Regions from separate parts of the Janthinobacterium salmonicoloratum genome, predicted to be linked through region 1. Evidence: predicted binding sites of a transcription regulator. Region 1 holds the regulator's gene; each other region holds the start of a gene.

Evidence for each region. Region 1 encodes FliA, which starts transcription of late flagellar genes. Its sites were predicted from a motif close to CTAAAGTTTNNNNNNNNNNNGCCGNTA; they were not measured.
Region 2: a site for FliA is predicted at 1,537-1,563, ahead of ACQ4WY_RS02950 (FlxA-like family protein). Genes of this name have one in related genera too.
Region 3: a site for FliA is predicted at 1,504-1,530, ahead of ACQ4WY_RS20780 (flagellar protein FliT). Genes of this name have one in related genera too.

Annotation. Positions count from the first base shown of each region.
Region 1 covers NZ_JBNYXV010000001.1:1,853,287-1,856,539, forward strand. Annotated here, with positions in the region: gene motD (flagellar motor protein MotD) at 1-710, opposite strand, end outside; gene ACQ4WY_RS08610 (flagellar motor protein) at 716-1,462, opposite strand; gene ACQ4WY_RS08615 (RNA polymerase sigma factor FliA) at 1,444-2,175, opposite strand; gene ACQ4WY_RS08620 (MinD/ParA family ATP-binding protein) at 2,223-3,086, opposite strand; gene flhF (flagellar biosynthesis GTPase FlhF) at 3,079-3,253, opposite strand, start outside.
Region 2 covers NZ_JBNYXV010000001.1:631,304-634,556, reverse strand. Annotated here, with positions in the region: gene ACQ4WY_RS02960 (alpha/beta fold hydrolase) at 1-769, shown strand, start outside; gene dcd (dCTP deaminase) at 903-1,472, shown strand; gene ACQ4WY_RS02950 (FlxA-like family protein) at 1,594-1,935, shown strand; gene ACQ4WY_RS02945 (sensor histidine kinase) at 1,978-3,253, opposite strand, start outside.
Region 3 covers NZ_JBNYXV010000004.1:252,081-255,333, forward strand. Annotated here, with positions in the region: gene ACQ4WY_RS20775 (M13 family metallopeptidase) at 1-1,330, opposite strand, end outside; gene ACQ4WY_RS20780 (flagellar protein FliT) at 1,598-1,870, shown strand; gene ACQ4WY_RS20785 (type IV pilus assembly protein FimV) at 2,293-3,253, opposite strand, start outside.

The DNA of each region.
Region 1 (3,253 bases):
GTCACGGCGACCCGGCGGTTGCGCGCGCGCCCTTCCGGCGTGGCGTTCGGCGCCACGGGGATGTTGTCGGCGTGGCCCACGGCCGTCAGGCGCGACGCCTTGACGCCGCTGGCGATGAACAGGCGCACCACGGCGCTCGCGCGCGCGGCCGACAATTCCCAGTTCGAGGCAAAATTGGAATTGCTGATCGGCTGCACATCCGTATGCCCTTCCACCTGCACGTCGTGCGTGTCATCCTTGAGCAGCACGGCCACGGCGCGCAGGGCCTGGTCCGATTCGGCCGTCAGGCGCGCCGCGCCCGGGTCGAACAGCACGCTGGCATTGATTTCCACGCTCACGCCGCGGCTCGTCTGCGTGACCCGCACTTTGCCTTCCTTGACCAGCGGCGCCAGGGTCGACGTGAGGTCTTGCGCCAGACGCGTCATATGCTCGCGCTCGCGGCGGATGGCTTCCGTGCGGCGTTTCAGTGCGGGGTTCGGCAAAGGAATCGCCTGCGGCGCTTCCATGATGATGGGCGGCGCGCCCTTTTCCAGGCTGAAGGCCTGGCCGATGGCGTTCTGGAAGACGCGGTATTTACCCTCGTTGACTTGCGAAATCGCATACATCACGACAAAGAAGGCGAACAGCAAGGTAATGAAGTCGGCATACGAGATCAGCCAGCGGTCCTGGTTGTCCGGTTCCTCGTCATACTTCCTGCGCGCGCGCCGCATCATGGTCAATGCTCGTGCAGCAGGCTGGAAACGCGCTCTTCGATGATGCGCGTATGGTCGCCCGTGGCGATGTCGTACAGTACGGCGGCCGTGATTTCGTACTGCAGCACCCTGCGCGTGACGATGGCCTTAAGTTTGTTCGCTACCGGCAGGAACAGCAGATTGGCCAGGCCCACGCCGTAGATGGTGGAGACAAACGCCACGGCGATGCCGCTGCCTAATTTACTTGGGTCGGTGAGGTTTTCCATCACATGGATCAGGCCCAGCACGGCGCCCAGAATACCGATGGTGGGCGAATAGCCGGCCGCCGATTCCCACACCTTGACAGCCTGGCGCTCGGCCATTTCGTAGGCGGAAATTTCCACGTCGAGCAGCTGGCGCAGCTTGTCGGGCGCGATGCCGTCGACGATCATCCTCAAGCCCTTGGCATTGAAGCGGTCGGCCGTGTTTTCCATCAGGCGCTCGAGCGCCAGCGGGCCGTCGCGGCGCGCCGTCAAACTCCATTGCCCGATGTCGCGCGCCAGCGCGGCACGCGTATCGGCTGGAGGCAGGAAGACCCAGCGCAGCATTTCCAGGCCGCGCACGAAGGTGCGCAGCCGCGTTTGCAGCAGCACGGCGCCGAAGGTGCCGACGATGACGATGGCAAAGGCGGCCGGCTGCAGCAGGGAGGCCATCTTGCCGCCTTCCAGTGCCTGGCCGACCAGCAGGCCCGCCAGCGCCAGCGCCAGCCCGATTACGCTGGACCAGTCCACGCCAGCTCCCTCAAGGTTGCGCGCAGGCGCGCGACGGCCTGGGTATGCAGCTGCGAGACGCGCGATTCGGACACGCCCATCACCGCGCCGATCTCCTTCAGGTTCAGCTCTTCTTCGTAATACAGGCCCATGAGTATTTTCTCGCGTGGCGGCAGCGCGTCGATGGCATCGATCACGGATTGCCGGAAATCGGTATCGAGCAGGGAACGCAAGGGGTCGCTGTCCTCGTCCACGCAATGGCGGTCGAGGAAGCTGTCATTGCCGTCCGGGTCATGAAAGTCTTCGTAGTACAGCAGTTGGTGGCCGCCGCCATCGCCCAGCATTTCCTGGTAGTCGACCAGCGACATTTTCAGCAGCTTCGCCACTTCCGACTCCGTCGGCGGATGGCCCAGGCGCTGCTGCAAGGTGCTCATCGCCTCCTCGATCTTGCGCATGTTCTGGCGCATGCTGCGCGGCAGCCAGTCGCTGGTGCGCAATTCATCGAGCATGGCGCCGCGGATGCGCAGCACGGCATACGTCTCGAACTGCGCGCCATGCGTCTCTTCATAGCGGCTAATGGCATCGAGCAGGCCGATCATGCCGGCCTGGATCAGGTCATCGACCTCGACCGAAGGCGGCAATTTCGCCTTCATATGGTGCGCCAGACGCTTCACCAGCGGAATGTGCTCCGTCAGCAAATAGTCCTTGTTCGATTTCCCTTTGACCGTGTACATAGGCTGCTTATTGTTTTCTCGTCTTTTATCTGGTGCTACGGTTGGTTTCAGGCGCTGAACTGATGCAGGCTCCCCGTCTGGTACAAGGTGCCGCCGAGCACCGGCGGCGCCGAACGGGCCAGCCGCTCGGCCAGTCCGCGAAACGCCACCGAGGCTCCCGCCAGCGGAAAGGCATCGACCACGCTGCGGCCCAACCGCGCTGCGCGGTGCAGATACTCATCTGCAGGCACCGACCCCATCGAGGTCAGCTTCACGGCCAGATAGCGGCTTGCCGCCTGCGCCATATTATCGTATACCACTTTTGCTTCAGATTCGGAAGCGCCCGTGACGAGAATGCCGAAGGGACGGCGTCCCAGTTCCTGGCTCAGGCGCTTGATCAGGCAGTACGCCGCCTTGATCGAGGTGGCGCTGGTCGAGACCTGCACGACGATATCGGACGAAGCCATCAGCGGCACGGGGAAGCAATCGCCCTCGTCTGCCACGACGCCGTCGACCAGCACGATGCCGCTCTGGCGCGCCAGCACTTCGAAGGTCTTGCCCAGGCGACGCAGTTCGTCCTCGCCCGCATAGTCCATGCTGTCCATCAGGTGGTTGCGCGCGCCCAGGCTGGCCACACCAAAACCTTGCGGTACCTGGTGGATGACCTGGTTCAAGCCGCACTGCTGGCGCGCCACGTCGCGCAGGCTGGCGCCGTGCGCCAGTCCCAGGCGCGCAGCCACGCCATCGCTGCCGCCGCTGGCGTCGAGCAGCAGCACGTCATTGCCGCCGTAGACCAGCGAGGCGCCCAGGTTGACCAGCATGGCGCCCTTGTCGTCCTGCGGCGTGGCGGATAAAAATGTCATGACGCGCGGCTGCGGGCCGGCCAGCATGCGGCGCAAGCCTTCGGCCTGGTCGAAATCGAAATTAGCCAAGGCGCACCCCGCGCGCTTCATTGTTGCGGGCGGCCGCCTGCGCCATCAGGAGCGGCAGTTCGGCATCGGAAAACTGCGTGGCCGCCGCATCGCGCTTGAGCTTGAAGGCGCGGTCGATCAGGTAGCCGCGGTCGGCCAGGTACAGGTCTTCCGGCACGCGCTGGCCA
Region 2 (3,253 bases), 1.2 Mb from region 1:
CAATAGTTATCCAGCCGGTACCTACCGCAAGCTGTTTGGCTTGCTGGGCCAGCATTACACCGTGCAGGCGCTCGACATGCATGCGCACGACCCCGCGTACCCCGTCAGCACGGGCTGGCCTGAGCTGGTGCGCGAGTATATCGACGAGCTCGAACGCCGCTACAGCGCGCCCGTGATCCTCGTCGGCCATTCGCTGGGCGGCATGCTCAGCGTGATGGTGGCCAAGCAGCGGCCCGACCTGGTGCGCTGCGTGGTCTTGCTCGATTCGCCCGTGGTGGCGGGCTGGCGCGCCTTGCTGGTGCGTCTGGCGCGCAACACGGCGCTGGGCGAGCGGTTTTCTCCTTCGCGTTTTTCCGCCCGGCGTCGCAAGCTGTGGCCAAGCGCGCAAGCCGCGTATGAACACTTTGCGGCCAAGGACATGTTCGCCATCTGGGCGCCGCACGTGTTGCGCGATTACATAGACAGCGGCCTGGTTCCTCATCCGGAAGGGGTGCAGCTGCGCTTTACGCGCGAAGTGGAAACGCAGGTCTATCGCAGTTTGCCGCACCACATCGGCGGCCTCGTCAAGGATGGCTTTCCCGTGCCCATCGGTTTTATCGGCGGCATGGAATCGGTGGAATGCCGCCAGGCGGGGTTGACGGCCACGCGCAAGCTGGTCGGCAAGTTTTTCCGCCAGGTGCCGGGCGGCCATCTGTTTCCAATGGAAAACCCGGAACTGACGGCGCAAGTGGTGCGCGAGATGATCACGGCATTGCTGGCGAAACAATAGCCTGTCGCCAAGGATTTTCAGGGGAAGGGGGCCAACAGCGGCGGATTTTCGCGTAAAATCCTGCCATCCGGGCCGTGCCTGCAGCAGGCGTGCGGCCCCAGCCATTCCGATATTCTAGAAAGATACCCCTGCGATGACGATTAAAAGCGATAAATGGATACGCCGCATGGCGGAAGCAACGGGCATGATCGAGCCGTTCGAACCGGGCCAGGTCAAGGAACGCGACGGTAACCGCATCGTTTCTTATGGCACGTCCAGCTATGGCTATGACATCCGTTGCGCCGACGAGTTCAAGTTGTTTACCAACATCAACACCACCATCGTCGACCCGAAGGATTTTGACGCGAATAACTTCGTCGATGTGTCGGGCAAGGGTTATTGCATTATCCCGCCGAACTCGTTCGCGCTGGCCCGCACGGTCGAGTATTTCCGCATTCCCCGCAACGTATTGACGATTTGCCTGGGCAAGAGCACCTATGCCCGCTGCGGCATCATCGTCAACGTCACCCCGTTCGAACCGGAATGGGAAGGCTATGTGACCCTGGAGTTTTCGAATACGACACCGTTGCCGGCGAAAATCTACGCCAACGAAGGCGTGGCGCAAGTGCTGTTCTTCGAATCCGATGAAGTGTGCGAAACGTCGTACAAGGACCGCGGCGGCAAATACCAGGGCCAGGTCGGCGTGACGCTGCCCAAGACCTGATTGCTCTGAAGGGCGGCGCGCCAGCCGTCTTTACCTGTCTTTACCTGCCTTTACACCCGCGGCTCTACACCCGCGCCCATGCTTGCCGTTAACCTTGGTATTGAAACACTGAGGAGGCAGTATGGTAGCGGCAATCGGTACAGGCGGCGCGGTCAGCGCGGCCGGTGGCGCCAGTGCAGGCAGCAGTTCGCAGATCGCGGCGCTGCAAAAGCAGATCACGGCAGCGCAGAAGCAGTTGACGGAATCGCAGAAGGGCGAGCAGACGGAAGCGTCGCAAAAGTTGCAGCAGCAATTGGCGCAGCAAATCCAGGCCCTGCAGGCGCAAATTGCCCAGTTACAGGCGGCCGCTGCGCAAAAGGCGGCGCAGCAAGACTCTCAGACGGCCAGCAGCGCCGATACGGCGACGGGTCCGGCCAAATCAAGCTCGTCCACCCTCGGTAGCATCATCGATACGCAGGCGTAACAGCACATCCGCGCGTAAAAAAACGCCAGGCTCGCCGACAGGTCAGCCTGGCGTGTTGACGGGCAACAGCATTTCCACGCACAGCCCGCCGCCGCTGCGCAAGCTGGCCCCGATGCGGCCGCCATGGGCGTTGATGACGTGCTGGGCGATGGCCAGGCCCAGGCCATGGCCGTCCGTGCTGTGCTCGGTATTGCTGGCGCGGAAGAATGGTTGAAAGATGTTGGCCAGGTCGGCGCTGGCCACGCCGGGACCCCGGTCCAGCACGGCGATGCGCAGCCAGTCATGCTGGCGCGACAGCTCCACGTTCACCGTGCCACCATCGGGGCTGTGCTTGACGGCATTGCGCACCACGTTTTCCACGGCGCGCGCCAGCAGTTCTGGCTGGCCCGTGACGCTGGCGTCGGCCGTGGCCGCGTCGCCCGCCAGGTCGATGTCCAGCAGGCGCGCCCTGGCCTCATAGCGGGCGTCGTCCACGATGTCGTGCACGAGGTCGGCGATGCTGACGTCTTCGCTGTGCGTGTGCCCGACGCCCGCTTGCCCTGCGCCCGCTTCCAGCCGTGACAGGGTCAGCAGCTCACCAATCAGTTTATCCATGCGTTCGCTTTCGCGTTCGATGCGCTGCATCGAGGCGCCCATCTTTTCCGGTTGCTGGTGCGCCAGGCCGATGGCCGCCTGCAAGCGCGCCAGCGGCGAGCGCAACTCGTGCGAGACGTCATGCAGCAAACGCGTCTGGCTATCCATGAGGCTGCGCAAACGGCCCGTCATGCGGTCGAAATCGCGTCCCAGATCCGTCAATTCATCGCCGCGCTTGCCGCTGGCGTGAAAGCGCGGCGCCAGGTTGCCGTGCGAGGCGGCCTCGAACGCTTGCCGCAGATCGCGGATGGGACGCGCAAAATACCAGGCCAGCAAAAAAGCGAACAGCAGGCTGGCGGCGATGGCGGCGGCCAGGGGAATGAAGGTGCGGTAGGGACTGTCCATGCGCGGGCCGGGCGGCATGCCGCGGCCGAATTCGCCGCGTGGCGGCGGGGCGCCCGCTTCGTTGGGCCGTGGACCGGGTCCCATGTTGCGCGGGCCGCTCATGGCGACGGCATTGAGCGTGTTGCGCGCGGCGTCCGCTTCGGCATTGCGGAAGCGTTCGGACGAAGGCAGGAACAGCAGGTAGCGCTTGCCATCGCTGCCGGCCGCTTCGCGCACCACGGGATGGGCCTGGCCCTGTTCCAGCATGGCGCGCGCCTTGGCCAGCATGGTCGGATGGACCGTGCGGCCCATCAGTTCTTGCCCTTTGGCATCGACGGCAAACACGCGCATGCGTTCGAGC
Region 3 (3,253 bases), on a different contig from region 1:
CCGGATAGCCCACGCCCACGTACAGGGTCTTGAGTTTTTCCTGCGCCTGCGCCTTGGTGGCCGGCGCCATCCAGTCCAGCTTGTCGATGCGGCGCGAGAAGGCGGCGACGATATTCGTCACCATGTCCTGTACGCGGGCTTTCGATTCAGACGGGAAATAGCGTTCCACGTACAGCTTGCCGACGGCGTCGCTCAGCGCCGCATTCGTCGCGGCCAGCGCGCGCTTGCTGCGCAGCGACTGCTGCGGCGTGCCGCTCAGGGTGCTGCCATAGAAGGCGAAGCGCTGGTCGGCGGCTGCCTTCGGCAAGGTGGTGCTGAAATGGTTGATCGCGTGGAAGGCGAGGAAATCTTTCCACGTGGCCAACGGCACGCTCGCCACCAGCGCGGCGCTGCCCGTCATGGCCGTCGGATGCCAGACGATGAAATCCGCCTGCTTGCCCAGGCCGGCCGCCTGGAAGAAAGCTTTCCAGTCCAGGCCCGGCGCCTTGCTGGCGAAGTCGGCGGCGCGCCACGCGTTGTTGCCCTTGGCGACATCGGCAGAATCCTCGCGGCTGGCGTGACTCGCGGCAATTTGCTGCTCCAGCGCAAACACGCGCGCGGCGCGGGCCGGCGCATCGCTGTAGCCAGCTTGCTTGAGCATGGCGGCGATATGCGCCTGGTAGCCCGTGCGCAAGCCCTGCATGCGGGCGCTGTCGCCCTGGTAAAAGGCGCGGTCGGGCAAACCCAGTCCGCCTTGCAACAGGTAGGCCACGTTGCGCGTGGTGTCGTTCAAGTCTTGCGCCACCCACAGGCCGAACAGGTTTTCCGTATAAAAATTGGTGGCGTTGAGCGGATCGACATCGGCGCGCAAGCTCTCGCCCAACGCGCGGGCCAGCCCTGCCTGGTCGCGTATGCCATTAATCTTTGTCAACAAAGGCTTGATCGGTGCCCAGCCTTTCGCTTCGATAGCAGATTCATCCATCCAGGAACGGTAAAAATCGCTGACCTGGCGCGCGGACGCATCCGCCTGTGGCGCCGCCGCCAAGCCTTCCACGAGGGCGATGATGCGCTCGTTGGTAGAGTTGGCGAGGATGGCGAACGAGCCCCAGCTGCTGCGGTCGGCGGGGATCTCCGTGCCGCGCAGCCAGTCGCCATTGACGAAATCATAAAAATCGTCGCCGGGCAAGACAGCCTTGGGCGCCGCCATCGCGGCGGCAGGACTGGCGACCGCCTCCTGGCCATGTGCGTGGACGACGCCGCCGGCCAGCGCGATGCCGGACAGGGCCAGCGCCATGGCGCGCATGCGCCAGGGAGCAGGGAAAGAGGAAGCGGCAGCAGTGACAACGCGCATGGTGATCCTTTCAGGCAAAGTGACGACAGTAGTGTGCAAAATCATAACGCGTTTTGAGGCGCCGCAACACATCCCTCTGTCACCGCGACGCCAGCGGGTATGCGGCTTGGCAGGCGATTCCGGCGGCATACAAGCAATCATCTAAATTATTTTCATTTTTTTTCAAAAAAACCCTCAAGTTCCCGTTCTGGCCGCCGTTAATCTAGACAAGCGGTAATCCATTCACTAGTTACGGGTGTGCTCATGACCTCCAACGACGTTCTCTCGATGTATGAAAATATTGCAGGAATGACCAACAAAATGGTCGTGGCCGCACGCTCGAGCGACTGGGATGGCTTGAATACCCTGGAAAACCAGTGCGCCAGCGCCGCCAGCCCGACCATGACGGGCAAGGTACCGGCCCTGGCTGGCGCCTCACGCCAGCGCAAGATTGACTTACTCAAGCAAATCCTGGCCAATGACCGCGAAATACGCACCATCACGGAACCGTGGATGACGCAGCTGTCGAACGGGATGCAGGGTTCGCGCGCCCGCATGTAAACAAGCAAGCTTGCAACGCCAGAAACAACAAAAGCACCTGCGGGTGCTTTTTTTACGTCTGTCGCCGTATCAGGAAGCGCGGTATCTGCGGCGCCCGGAAAGCAAGGAGGGGGAATTTGGAAGGCGAGCCCCAGGTATCTCCTGGCGTCGCCTCGCTGCCGGTTGCATCCGGCGTTCGCGAGCACATCGTCGGCATCGCAAACCGCTTCCAGGCCCAGGCGTTTATGCAACGCTACACCTGTTTGCCGCGCCACACTATCGTTGGTGACTGCGACAGGCTGGGGCTGTTTTGTCGTAGAGCAAGTCCACTGAATTAATCATATCACCATCTTTGAAAAATAGCTAACACGATAGACAGGCACTTTCCCGTCTCTTTCAATATCTTTTTTTATATCAAATTTTAGTGCGACCTTGCGGCAGCGTTAACGCGAGAACGGCTCCGCTTCCGGCTCGGCCACCGCCTCCTCCACCGTTTCCGTCAGCACTGGCACGTCCTTCTTCTTGCGACCGAATGACTTGCGCAGCAAGACCCAATATTTCGATGGCGTGCCCGGCTGCGCCGCTTGCTTGCGTTTGCGCACGGCATACACGATGACCGCCGTCAGCAACAGGAAGATCAGGGTGCAGATACCGAGCCACAGCAAGCCGTTGCCGCCCGCTTTCTTTTCCTTGTCAACTATTGGCGGCATCAGGGGCTTGGGCTTGGCATGCGGCGCTTGCGCTACGGCAAGCGCCGCAGCAGGAGGAACGGCAGGCAGCGCCAGCGCCTTTTGCAAGGCGCCGATCTTCCCTTCCAATTCACCGAGCTTGTCATTCAAGGCAGCGTTTTTCTCGTCCAATGCCACGCACGCTGCCGTCTGCCCGGCATCCGCCTGCGGCGCGCAAGCGGCCACGGGGGCGGCGGCGCGGCGCAACGGCGGCGGGCGCAGCGCGGGGGCAGCCGGCGTGGGTGTGGCGGGCGGTGGTACGAACACGCGCGCCGGCCGCACCAGGCCCTCGGCGCGGGCGCGGGCCGCCAGCGCGGCGGCATCGGGCGACGCTGCGCCCGACACAGCACGTGGAAACGGCAGCGGCGCGGGCACAGGCGCGGCAACAGGGGAGACAGGCCTGACTGGCGCGCTGATGGCAGCGGGTGGCGCCGGCGTCAGCCACAAGGTGCCCAGGCGCACGATGGCGCCACTGCCATTGCCCAATAACAAATACAAATGCACGTGGCCACCCTGGATCGCTTGCCGGGTGCTCACGCGCACATAGTGGCGTCCACCACGTTCCAGCGGGCTGATCGTCAAGGTCTGCAGGGCCGGATCCATGCCGATGCCGCCACCGCGGTACACATCGGGCGAGGCCAGGCGCACGGCCACGCCGTTGGCTTCCTCGGGCGCC